One region of the Nocardia arthritidis genome, then DNA from elsewhere that is predicted to be linked to it. Evidence: riboswitches for the same ligand, from Rfam matches in the RefSeq annotation. Region 1 holds a riboswitch; each other region holds the start of a gene.

Region 1 (4,278 bases):
CGGCGTGGTCTGCACCAATATTTCGAGCAAAGGCGGCGCCCTTGTGCGCCGACGCGTCGACCCATTTCAGGTCGAGTTTTTCCCGTAGCGGATGCTCGAGTATGTGTCGACGCACAAAAGTCGGCGATCCATTGTCCGCCACGACTACCTCGAGCGGGCCAACGTAGTCTTGCTCGGCTATTGCACCGAGTTGAACATCGAGGAAACCCAGACCCTCGGCATCCGAAATGAAAACGGGAATGACGATCGAAACCGATCGTGCGACCACGGTTACCCCACATCCAAGCTACAAGCGGGAAGGCACTCCCCCACAGACTCAGCAGAATTTAATGCATAGGTCAGCATACGGGAATCCAAACGTTGGTGACGATTCTCACATCATCCACCATTACCGGGCCGCCGAACGCATCGCCGGAGCGCACGGCGGGCAACGGAGAAGATGTGAAAGCTGCTGGCGCTGAAACTATCTCAGCGAACCAGCCAGATGTTACGAACCGAACTGCCGTGCGCGAGCGCATCGCCCAACGAGGCGGCGGCCAGACCGCGCTCGGCCAGACCGTCCAATACCAGGCGCGAGAGCGCACCCCGATCGAAGGTGGGCGCCGGACCGTCGTCCGCGCCGTCCGCGGCATTGGCGAACCCGTCGTGCAGCAGCAGCACATCGCCGTCGCCGATGCCCTCCAGCGCCTGCCCGGCCAGCTTCTGGACATCCTCGTCGACCCAGTCGCCCGCGAACCGGCTCCACACCACCGGGGTCAGGCCCGCGGCGCGAATCGCGGTCCACGTGCTCGCGACCTGCGCGCCGTACGGCGGCCGGAACCAGCGGACCGGTCTGCCACACAAATCCTCCAGCTGCCGCCGGGCATCCCTGGTCCGCCGGTACACCTGGGTGGCGGGCAGGGTGGTCAGCCGGATGTGGTCGTAGCCGTGTAGGCCGATCTCGTGGCCCGCCGCCAGCACATCGTTCAACAGCGCGCGCTGCTCCATGGCACGCCGGACCAGGACGAAGAAGGTCGCCGTCACACCGGCGTCGGCCAGCGCGGCCAGCACCGGCTCGGTGCTGCCGGGCTCGGGCCCGTCATCGTAGGTGAGCACCACGGTGGGGCGATCGGCTCGCACCAATTGAACAGACCCCACCCCGGCCGCAAGTGGTGCGAGTGCGCGGCCAACCACAGATTTCAACACGCGCCCATGCTAGGCGAATAAGCGTGTGATTCATGACCAACTTAAGGAAGGTCCGACCCGATTTGATGACAACTATGTAGTTGGACATATGCTGGATGACGCAGCTGGTTCACCGGGCGCAGGCGAGATGGAGCCCCTACGTCGCGTACCGGTGTCGAAACCCGAACGCTCCCTTGGGCGTACGGGCAAGAGGGAACCCGGTGGGAATCCGGGACTGTCCCCGCAGCGGTGAGCGGGAACGACCGCCGTCATCACGCACTGGGCTCATCGGCCTGGGAAGCGACGGCCAGTAGGACCTTCCGGCGGTCTGCCGGATCGGCCGATTCGGCCGGTGCCCGCGAGTCCGAAGACCTGCCGGTTGTACCGGGTACGCCGTATCCGGTGGCCACCGCCTCGTGGAGAGGGCGCGCGGGTCCGCAGCGTTTCGCCGGATGTGTTCCCGGTTCAGGGCTCCTGTTCGGCAGATCGCTGGTCCCGCTTGCCGATTGGGCGTTGGTTCAGGTCCAACACAATGGAGCACAACGTGACTGTTTCACATACGCCGTTCACCGCAACGGTTCTCGGTCTCCCGCGGGTGGGGCCGCGACGGGAACTCAAGCGCGCCACCGAGTCCTACTGGGCAGGTCGCATCGACGCAGAACAACTGCACGCCGTCGCCCGTGAGCTGCGGCGCGCCCAGTTGTCCGAATTGCGTTCCGCCGGGCTCGATTCGGTGCCGGTCGGCACCTTCTCCTACTACGACCAGATGCTCGACACCGCCGTGCTGCTCGGTGCGCTGCCCGCGCGGGTGGCCTCGATCGCCGATCCACTCGACCGGTATTTCGCCGCCGCGCGCGGCACCGACACCATCGAACCGCTGGAGATGACCAAGTGGTTCGATACCAACTACCACTATCTCGTTCCCGAAATCGATTCGGGCACAACGTTTTCGCTGAATCCGGAGCAGCTGCTCGCACAACTTGCCGAGGCGAGGGAAGTCGGCGTCGCCGCCCGGCCGGTGGTGATCGGTCCGATCACCTTCCTGAAGCTGGCCAAATCCGCCGGGGAACGCACGCTCGATCGGCTGCCGGAATTGGTGCGCCTGTACCGGGAGTTGCTCGTTCAGTTGGCCGCGGCGGGCGCCGAATGGGTGCAGATCGACGAGCCGGTGCTGGTCACCGACCTGACCGAGGACGAAATCGCCCTGGTGCGGCTCACTTACACCGAATTGGCCGCGGTCGAGCAGCGCCCGGCCATCCTGGTGGCCACCTACTTCGGGCGGCCGGGCGCGGCGCTGCCCGCCTTGGCCGAGACCGGAATCGATGGCGTCGCGCTCGACTTCGTCTCCGGCACAACGGTTCCCGAAGTGTCGGTGCTGCGTGACAAACTGCTGGTGGCCGGTGTGATCGACGGGCGCAATGTGTGGCGCACCGATCTGGACCGTGCGCTGGAAACGCTGCGGGACCTCGCGGGATCCACGGGCGCCGTCGCGGTTTCGACCTCGTGCTCGCTGCTGCACGTGCCGTACGGGCTGGCCGCCGAGACCGGACTCGACGAAGGGCTGCGTTCCTGGCTGTCGTTCGGCGCGGAGAAGGTGACCGAGGTCCGGACGCTGGCGACCGGTCTGCACCAGGGCGCCGATGCCATCGAGGATCAATTGGTCGCGACGCGTGCGGCTTTGGCCGCGCGGCGGGCCGACCCGCGCCTGCACGATCCGGCGGTGCGGGCCAGGTTGGCCGCGCTCGGCCCGGACGCCACGCGGCGCGCCCCCGCCGAGCAGCGGCGCGAATTGCAGTCCGAGCGACTGCGATTGCCCGCGCTGCCGACCACGACGATCGGATCGTATCCGCAGACCTCGGCCATCCGGCTGGCTCGGGCCGCGCTGCGCAAGGGCGAGATCGATCAGGCCGAATACCAGCGCCGGATGCGCGCCGAGATCGCCGATGTCGTTGCGCTACAGGAGAAATTGGGCCTCGACGTGCTCGTGCACGGCGAACCGGAACGCAACGACATGGTGCAGTACTTCGCCGAACAGCTCGACGGATTCGCCGCCACCGAGAACGGCTGGGTGCAGTCCTACGGCACCAGGTGCGTTCGGCCGCCGATCCTGTACGGCGATGTGGCGCGGCGCGATCCGATGACCGTCGACTGGATCACCTACGCGCAGTCGCTCACCGACAAGCCGGTCAAGGGCATGCTCACCGGCCCGGTGACCATTCTCGCGTGGTCGTTCGTGCGCGACGATCAGCCGCTCGCCGATTCGGCACGTCAAGTGGCCCTTGCCATTCGGGACGAGACGGTGGATCTGGAGGCGGCGGGCATCCGCATCGTCCAGGTGGACGAGCCCGCCCTGCGGGAGACGCTGCCGCTGCGTGCCGCCGACCAACCCGCCTACCTGGAGTGGTCGGTCGGGGCGTTCCGGTTGGCCACCGCCGGTGTCGCCGACAGCACCCAAATCCACACGCACCTCTGCTATTCGGAATTCGGTGAGGTCATCGACGCGATCGCCGGACTCGACGCCGACGTCACCTCCATCGAGGCGGCCCGGTCGCGGATGGAGATAGTCGAGGATCTCCGGTCCGCCGGATTCGACCTCGGCGTCGGGCCCGGTGTCTACGATATCCACTCGCCGAGGGTGCCCAGCGTCGAGGAGATCACCGCCTCACTGCGGACCGCACTGAAAGTCATTCCCGCCGAACGACTTTGGGTGAATCCCGACTGCGGCCTGAAGACCCGCGGCCCGGCCGAGGTGGAGTTGGCGCTGCGCAATATGGTGGCCGCCGCCCAAGCGGTGCGCTAGCCGATGTGGATCCCGCTTCGCTCGCGCGGAGCGGGATCCACTGGACTCCGGAAAGGTCACTCCGGCCACTGGTACGAGCGCGTCTGCGGAACCACCGGCCCGGGCTGCGGGGCGGGGGCCTGCTGCGGCACGGTGGTGCTGCGCCGCGGTGGCGGTTGCGGTGGGGCGGTGGTGATCGGCGGAATGTCCGCCGGGTTGGGGGCTTCGGTCGGCGGCGCGGGCGGCGGCTGTGAGGTCGTCGGCGCACTCGACGTGGTGGTCGTCGTAACCGGTTGCGGCACAACCTTGGACGTTGTCCCTGGGTTGGATGATCC
Region 2 (4,278 bases), 1.7 Mb from region 1:
TGAGTGTCCAGTTCCGGGCGGTGTAGTCGTCGGGGAGGGTGAATCCGAGGTAGGTGATCCACGGGATCAGCGCGATCGTGCCGCCCGTCATCAGGGTGAGCCGAATGCGGCGGTGCAGCCGGACGACCGAGGGTCGCGGCAGCACATGCGGTGTTTGCAGCCGCCGGATCAGCTCCCGGCGCTCCTCGGGGGACATCGCCGCGATCTCGTCATCGCCGAGTCCGATCATCATGCGTCACACCCCTTCTCGCGCGGATCCTCCGTCTACCCGATAGCCGGTCTCGGTGGCGACCACATCGGTCACCGTGCCGCGCGGGCGCCCGCACCGGCGTTCACAGCCCGACCAGTGCTGGCGCCCGGCCACTTCCACCTCTTCGGCCGTGAACACGCCTGCGGCCGTGTGCTTTTCACTCAGCGGCAGCACCCGTCCGGATTCGACGGCCGCGGCGGCGTCGGCCCGCACATCGGTCCGCGATTTCGCGCAACCCGGTTGTCCGGCGCAGGCGCTCACCAGCAGCCAGGGCGAATTCGCGTCGAAGATCAGTCCCATCGGGGCGAGCACCCGGACGACCTGCTCGGCGGGCGACTCCTCGAGATCGGCGAGAACCAGGCTGCGCCAAGGGGTTACGAACAGTGGGCGTTCCACGGCGGCGAGGAATTCGGCGACCCGGGCCGGCAGCGAACCGAGCCGGACGCCCGCGCCCAGTGCGACCAAGCCGTTGTCCTGTTCCAGCCAGCCGATCGGAATATCGTGCGCGGCGCCGAATTCCAGCCGCTGCGGCACCGGCGCCAGCCCGAGCCGGTCCACGATCCGGTCCGCGCCGCCGTCGACCTCGTGCAGCCGCCACTGCCCGGAGCTCACGTCCAGGAAGCCGTCCGCGGCCGCGAGCATGACCTCGACCGCGTCGGCCGCCGAGACCCGGATACCGGAATCCCGGCCGGCCAGCAGTACCGCGAATTCGTCCGCACCGGTGGCGTGTACGCCGATATCCCCGCCGAGCCCGCTGATATCTCCGCGCCCGTCGTCCAGGGTGAACAGCACCCGCCCCGGCAAGTCCGCGAGCCGCGGCCGCGCCCGCAGCCCGGCATCGAGCGAGCTCGCCAGCCCGTGCACGTCGGTCCATCCGCCGACCCGGCCCGAGAGCGGCGACGCGACGATATTGCGCACCCGCTCGTGCGTCCGGCTCGGTAGCAGTCCGGCCGCCTCCAGTCGCGTCGTCAACTCGCCCGCGTCCCGCACCCGGCGCAGCTGGATATTGCCGCGCGAGGTCAGCTCGATGGCGCCGTCCGCGAGATCCCGCGCGGCCTCGGCCAGCGCCTGTAGCTGTGCGGGCGCCAACCGGCCACCGGGCAGCCGGATCCGCGCCAGCGGCCCGTCGGCCGCATCGTGCAGCCGCAGCACGCCGGGACACGAATCGGAGGAGGTACGAGTCATAACGAAACCAGCCTAATGTCGCTGTCGGCGAAGCCGTCCACAGCCTGCGCATGGCCGGAGCGAATGCGGAGGTACGCCTAATCGCGCGGTCGGCGTGGCCGTCCGCAGCCCACGCACGGCCGGAGCGAATGCGGCGGTATGCCTGATGGCGCTGTTGGCATAGCCGCCTGAAGCCCGTGCACGGCCGGGGCGGAGGTACGCCTGATCGCGCGGTCAGCATGTTCGCCGTCCGGCCGCGGCGGCGCGATGCCTGGGAAACTCGGTCGCGGACCGGCGAATCCGCTCGCTAATGTCACCGGAATGAGTGAGATCTCTGATGTCGCGGACCGGCTCGCGATCATCGAAACGATTACGAAGATGTTCGTGTACTGCGATCAGAAGCGCTGGGACGACCTGCTCGGCGTATTCACCGAGAAGGTGGATTTCGACGGGGGATTCGGCGGGGCGGCGGCGGTGCGCGATGCCGCCGATATCGTCGGCGACTGGCGGACCGGCCTCGGCGATCTGGACGCGCTGCAGCATCAGTCCGGAAACCATCTGATCGAGTTGCGCGGCGATACCGCGAAGGTGCACGCGGATTCCATTGCGGTGCATGTGAAGAACGACGCGGTGCACGGTAAGACCCGCACCTTCATCGGCAGCTACGACCTCGCCGTCGAGCGGGGTGGCGACGGTTGGCGGGTGAGCAAATTCCACTATCTGCTGAAGGCGATCGAGGGTAACGCGGACCTCACGTAGCACCGGATACCGGTGTCGGGCGCGGCGGCGGGTAGGCTGCCCATGCTCGGCGGCTGACGAGGAAACCGGTGCAATTCCGGTGCGGTCGCGCCACTGTGTACAGCCAGACCCTCTCCGGCGAGCAGCACACCCCCGATGGGCGCGTCACCCGAGGAAGGCCGTCACCGTGATCCTGCTGCTGTCCACGTCCGACACCGATCTGCTCAGCGCGCGCGCCAGCGGCGCGGACTACCGCTGGGGCAATCCGGCCCGGCTGCTGCTCGACGATCTGCCCGCGCTGCTGGACGGCGCCGAGCTGGTCGTGCTGCGCGTCCTGGGTGGTAAGCGCGCCTGGGAAGAGGGCCTGGAAGCGTTGCGGGCCAGCGGAGTTCCGCTGGTCGCCCTGGGCGGCGAGATCGCGCCCGACGCGGAGCTGATGGAATGTTCGACGGTGCCGGGCGGCGTCGCGGCCGACGCGCACAACTATCTGGCCGCGGGCGGTCCGGCGAATCTGCGTGAGCTGCACAACTTCCTGTCCGATACGGTGCTACTCACCGGGCACGGCTTCGAACCGCCGGTGCAGCTGCCGAGCTGGGGCGAATTGCCGCGTACCGCGGCGGAATCCGGTCCGGACGCGCCGACCGTCGCCGTGATCTATTACCGCGCACAGCATCTCGCGGGAAACACCGCCTACGTCGACGCGCTGTGCACGGCGATCGAGGATGCGGGCGCCCGCGCGCTGCCGCTGTTCTGCGCCTCGCTGCGTACCGCGGAACCGGAGCTGCTCGCCGCGCTGCGCCGGGCCGACGCCCTGGTGGTGACGGTGCTGGCCGCGGGCGGTACGAAACCGGCCGCGGCATCGGCGGGCGGCGATGACGAGGCCTGGGATGTCGGCGCGCTCGCCGACCTGGATGTGCCCATCCTGCAAGGACTTTGCCTGACCACCGGTCGGGACCAGTGGGCGGCGAACGACGACGGCCTCTCGCCGCTGGATGTGGCCACCCAGGTGGCGGTGCCGGAATTCGACGGCCGCATCATCACGGTTCCGTTCTCGTTCAAGGAGTTCGACGCCGACGGCCTGTCGACCTACGTGCCGGACGCCGAGCGCGCCGCCCGGGTGGCGGGCATCGCCGTCCGCCATGCCCGGCTGCGCCGGATTCCCAACGCGCGCAAGCGGATCGCGATCATGCTCTCGGCCTATCCGACCAAGCACGCCAGGATCGGCAATGCGGTGGGCCTGGACACCCCGGCCAGCGCCATCCGGTTGCTCACCGAGATGCGGTCGGCCGGTTACGATCTCGGCGCGCCGGGCGAGGTCCCCGGCCTGGACGAGCGGGACGGCGACGCGCTGATCCACGCGCTGATCGCGGCGGGCGGCCAGGATCCGGACTGGCTCACCGCGGAACAGTTGGAGGGCAACCCGATTCGCATCGGCGCCGACACATACGCCGCGTGGTTCGCCACTCTCCCCGAAGAGCTGCGGGCGGCCGTCGTCGAGGCATGGGGTCCGCCGCCGGGTGAGCTGTACGTCGACCGGTCCGCCGATCCGAAGGGTGAAATCGTCATCGCCGCATTGCGTTTCGGCAATGTGGTGCTGATGGTGCAGCCGCCGCGCGGTTTCGGCGAGAATCCGGTGGCCATCTACCACGATCCGGATCTGCCGCCGAGCCATCACTACCTGGCCGCCTACCGCTGGCTGTCCGCGCCGGAGGGTTTCGCCGCCGACGCCATGGTACATCTCGGCAAGCACGGCAATCTGGAATGGCTGCCGGGTAAAACCCTCGGCATGTCCGCCGCCTGCGGCACCGATGCCGCGCTCGGCGAGCTGCCTCTGATCTATCCGTTCCTGGTCAACGATCCCGGCGAGGGCACCCAGGCCAAGCGGCGCGCGCACGCCACCCTGGTGGACCATCTCATTCCGCCGATGGCGCGCGCCGAAAGTTACGGCGACATCTCGCGTTTGGAGCAGTTGCTGGACGAGCACGCGAATATCTCCACCCTCGACCCGGCCAAACTGCCCGCGATCCGCCAGCAGATCTGGACGCTCATGCGGGCCGCGAAGATGGACCACGATCTGGGGCTGGCCGAGCGCCCGGACGAGGAATCCTTCGACGATATGCTGCTGC
Region 3 (4,278 bases), 4.1 Mb from region 1:
GGCGAGCACGTTGCGCCCGCCCGCGGCCTCCAGGATCGCCTGTGGCGCACCGTAATCGCCACTGGACATGATCGAATCGCTCGCGCTGTCGAACAGGAAGATGTTCGGGCGGCGCTCGGCCTGCGGCGCGGCGCGCAGCGCGGCCAGCCTGCGATCGAGGTCGGCGGTGAGTTCGCTGGCGCGTTCGGCGCGGCCGGTGATCGCGCCGAGGTTGGTCAGGTCGGTGCGCAGCGCGGTCCACGGCTCGACCAGCCCGCGCTGGCGCTCACCGGGGTGCTGACGGCAGCTCTCGGTAAGTACGTAGGCGGCGATTCCCTGCTTGCGCAATGTGTCCGGGGTCAGGTTCTTGGCCTCGTCGTATCCGTAGCTCCAGCCCGCGACCATGACATCCGGCCGCTGGGCAAGCACGGTCTCCAGCGACGGATACCCGGGGGCAACGGATTTCAACGCGTCGACGGCGGGACCGTAGTGCCTGCGCAGGGTTTCCGCATCGCGTTGCAGGCTCGACACCGCCGCCACGGAATCGGTCGCGCCCAGTGCGAGCGTCATCGAGATCAGGTTGCCGTCGTTGACGAACATCCGTTTGGCGACCGGAAAGCGTTGTTCCGCATCGCAATTGCGAACGGTCAGCGTGCCTGCCGCGGTCGATTGCCCGCCGCATGCGGTCAGGATCAGCGCGATGGCGAGCAGTACGGGTATGCGTTTCATGATCTGGCCTCCCGTGCCGTGATGATGAGATGGCTTGCGCCGGTATCCGGTTCGGGCACGCGCAGTGCGCGCACTCCGAAGACGGTGTCGAGCACCTCCGGTCGCAGCGCCGTCTCGGGTGGGGCGAGCGGATGGGCGGCGCCATTGTGCAGCACCAGGATCCGGTCGCAGTACCGGTCGGCCAGCGCCAGCTCGTGCAGCGCCATGACGACGGTGCGGTCGAGGTCGCGGGCCGCGGCGAGCAGTTCCAACCGGTGCGTGATGTCCAGGTGGTTGGTCGGCTCGTCCAGCAGCAGCACCGGCGTTTCCTGAATCAGGGCCCGCGCCAACAACACCCGCTGCCGCTCACCGCCGGAGAGCCGGTGCACCGGCCGGTCGGCGAAGCCGGCGAGATCGACCGCCGCCAGCGCCTCGGCCACCATCGCGCGCTCGCGCCGCGACCCCGCGCCCCACGGCGGCAGATACGGTGTGCGGCCGAGCGCGACGACCTCACCCGCGAGCAGGTCCGTCGGCGGCTGCTCGTCCTGCGCGACGAGTGCGACGGTGCGTGCCCGCTGTCTGCCCGAAAGGTCGTGCAGCACTTGACCGTTCACCAGCACTCGGCCGAGCGCCGGTTTCCGCACGCCCGCCAGGACGTGTAGCAACGTCGATTTGCCGGTGCCGTTGGGGCCGACGATGCCGATCGTCTCACCGGGCCGAATCGTGAACGACACCCCGGACAGCACGGTTCGCCGCCCGGCCGCGCAGGCCAGTCCATCCACCGTGATCTCGGCCGGTTCCGGTGCGGCACTGGAGATCATGCCGCGCCGAACCGGTACTGCCGCCGTCCCAGCAGCACCAGGAACGCGGGCGCACCGATCAACCCGGTCAGCACGCCCACCGGAATCTCGGTCGGCCGCACCAGGATTCGGGCGGCGGCATCGGCGATCACGAGGAACAACGCGCCGCAGAGCGCGCAGACCGGCAGCAGGCTCCGGTGTCGCGGCCCGACCAGCAGCCGGGTGGCGTGCGGCACCACCAACCCCACGAACCCGATGCCACCCGACACCGCGACGAGCACGCCGACCAGCACCGCGAGCAGCCCGAACAGTCCGATCCGCAGCTCACGCACCGGAACCCCCACCGCCGCAGCGGTATCCGCGCCGAGATGCAGCGCGTCGAGCCAGCCACCGGCCAGGCACAGCGTCGCCGCGCTCACCGCGACAACGCCGAGCGGCAGCGCGATCCGCGTCCAGTCCGCGCCCGACAGGCTGCCGAGCAGCCAGAACAGCACCGATTGCGCGGCGGCCGGATCGGCGCTGCGGAAAATCAGATAGCTGCTGAACGCCGCGAAGGCCGAGCCGAGGACGGTGCCGGTGAGCACCAGCCGCAGCGGCGTCAAACCGCCCTGCGCGACGGCGATCAGGAATACCAGCGCCGCCGCCGCGAACGCCCCCACCAGCGCGCCGCCGGACAGCGCCCACACCTCAGCGCTCGCGAACAAGCCGGTGGTGATCACCGCCGCCGCACCGACGCCGGCGCCGGAGGACACCCCGAGCAGATACGGATCGGCCAGCGGATTGCGCACCAGTGTCTGCATGGCCGCACCGGCCAGTGCCAGACCCGCGCCGACGATCGCCGCGAGCACGGTGCGCGGCACCCGCAGCTGCCACACGATGGTGTCCAGTCCGGGATCGGCGGGTGTGCGGCCGGTCAACCGATGCGCGAGCACGTCGACGACGGATCGGACGGGCAGGGTTTCGGCGCCGAATCCGGTGGCGGCCACCATCGCGGCGATCAGCAGCAGCGCCAGCACGGTCAGGGCGATCGATGTCCGGACGCGGATCATCGCGGCTCCACAGGCAAATCGCGGCCTTTCGAGTTCGTTTCGGCGGGGGAGGTCTGACTTTCGCCCGTGGGCGATCACAGTGGCGCGACCGTTCCGGATTCGAACCGGATTCCCGCACCCGCCGATAATGACGCCCGAACTCTACCGGCCGGTTGGATTTCCGCGACACACCGGGGGCTTTTGGCGAGCTCTCCGACCCATCCATACCCTGAAGACATGTTGCCGATGGACGAGCGGCACCCGTCCACCGTCAGCGATTGGGATGACGCGCGTCGCCGGGCCCGCCTGCGGGAAACCCGCATCGGACACGATTGGCACCGGTTGCGCCGCACCCGACTGGCACTACTGCGGGTTGCCGCGCTGATGCTGGCCGTGCTCATCGTGGTCGGCTACTACTGGACCGCCGACGTCAACCCGGAGCGGGAACGCCTGGCCCGCACCCGGCCGTCCATCATCGCCGTCAACACGCCCGCCGATCCGAAGAACTGGGATACGGTCGTCGTCGATATGGTCGGGCTCGGAAATCTCGACGCCACCAGTACGGCCGCGGCCCTGCCCGCACTCGACCAGATCGGGATGGTGTGGGCGATCCGCTACGACAATCAAGGTATCGACACCAAGGTCATCGCCGACCTGATCGTCCGTGCCGCCGAGCAGGCGGCGCTGAAAAACATTGTGCTGATGGGCCACAGCATGGGTGGGGTGATCGCGCTGGAGGTGGCCAAGCACATCCGCAACGAGAGCGATCGCAGGCTGGTCGGCGTCATGCTGGACTGCACGCCGGTGGACCTGAACGCGGTGCGCCCGGAGAGTCGCAGCGCGGGAGAGGATCTGGTGCGCTGGGCGGGTTGGCTGCCCGGCGCGCGGGAGAGCCGGCTGCTGCGGATACTCGCGGAAACCTATGCGCGCCGCGACCGTTTCCTGGGCGTGAGCCCGGAAGGCTTGCCCGACATCGGGTTTCGCGCGCTGCGCGATGTCGAGGTGGAGATACTGCGGGATAAGATCCTGTCCCGCGACGTGGCGAGCAACGGCCTGATCGAGGCCCAGTTCGCCGCCATCGTGGCGGGCGGCGCGGCGGACGACCTGCGCTCGCTCGCCCGCCCGCTGGACGGAAAGCCGCGCCCCGCAATCATTTTCATCCGCCCGCGGGATCCGGACCGGGATATGGTGGTGGACGACGAATACTCACACCGGGTGCTGATCGATATCTCCGGCGGGGTGAACGGCACCCTGCTCGTGGCATTCACCAGGACCGGGGGTCACGCCAACCCGATCTCGCGTCCGGTGGAGTACAACGACATCATCGAGAATCAGATCCTGCCGTTCGTCCAGCGGTATCAGCTGCAAATGCGGAACGCGAGCGGCAACGCGGCCGGACCGCACTGAATTCAGCGCACCCGCTCGCCGAGCAGATGCCGCACACCGGCGATGAACAGCTGCAACCCGAAATCGAAACGTGCGGTGGCATCGGGTGTTTCGTACAGCGGCGAGGCATCCTCGGTGAGGGCGCCCGCGGAGTCCATCTGCATCCGCGACTGCTCGTCGACCGTCTGGCCGAGCACGTAGTACAGCACCGTGAATCCGGCCAGCTCCGCCTCGTGGCGCGGCATTCCGGCGCGAATCGCCGCGCCCACCAAGCGTTCTCGGCCCTTGCTCGTGGTCAGCCTGGAGGCGTAGGTGGCCGAGACCAGTTCGGCGCCGTCGCGGTAGGCGAGCAGGCAGCCGCGCAGCCGATGTGCGAG

The links. Region 1 has a riboswitch for cobalamin ahead of metE (5-methyltetrahydropteroyltriglutamate--homocysteine S-methyltransferase). Riboswitches for the same ligand answer to the same signal wherever they lie in the genome.
Region 2: it holds a riboswitch for cobalamin, as region 1 does, so the genes downstream of both, cobN (cobaltochelatase subunit CobN) here and metE (5-methyltetrahydropteroyltriglutamate--homocysteine S-methyltransferase) in region 1, are expected to answer to the same signal.
Region 3: it holds a riboswitch for cobalamin, as region 1 does, so the genes downstream of both, F5544_RS15895 (FecCD family ABC transporter permease) here and metE (5-methyltetrahydropteroyltriglutamate--homocysteine S-methyltransferase) in region 1, are expected to answer to the same signal.

Annotation. Positions count from the first base shown of each region.
Region 1 is NZ_CP046172.1:7,637,291-7,641,568, forward strand. Features, by position in the region: gene F5544_RS34380 (glycosyltransferase family 2 protein) at 1-268, opposite strand, end outside; gene F5544_RS34385 (polysaccharide deacetylase family protein) at 469-1,185, opposite strand; cobalamin riboswitch at 1,320-1,558, shown strand; gene metE (5-methyltetrahydropteroyltriglutamate--homocysteine S-methyltransferase) at 1,697-3,964, shown strand; gene F5544_RS34395 (serine/threonine-protein kinase) at 4,021-4,278, opposite strand, start outside.
Region 2 is NZ_CP046172.1:5,896,897-5,901,174, reverse strand. Features, by position in the region: gene F5544_RS26490 (hypothetical protein) at 1-232, opposite strand, end outside; gene cobG (precorrin-3B synthase) at 236-1,435, opposite strand; gene F5544_RS26480 (nuclear transport factor 2 family protein) at 1,736-2,173, shown strand; cobalamin riboswitch at 2,185-2,306, shown strand; gene cobN (cobaltochelatase subunit CobN) at 2,340-4,278, shown strand, end outside.
Region 3 is NZ_CP046172.1:3,547,122-3,551,399, forward strand. Features, by position in the region: gene F5544_RS15885 (ABC transporter substrate-binding protein) at 1-708, opposite strand, end outside; gene F5544_RS15890 (ABC transporter ATP-binding protein) at 705-1,508, opposite strand; gene F5544_RS15895 (FecCD family ABC transporter permease) at 1,505-2,536, opposite strand; adenosylcobalamin (AdoCbl) riboswitch at 2,553-2,676, opposite strand; gene F5544_RS15900 (alpha/beta fold hydrolase) at 2,753-3,922, shown strand; gene F5544_RS15905 (TetR/AcrR family transcriptional regulator C-terminal domain-containing protein) at 3,925-4,278, opposite strand, start outside.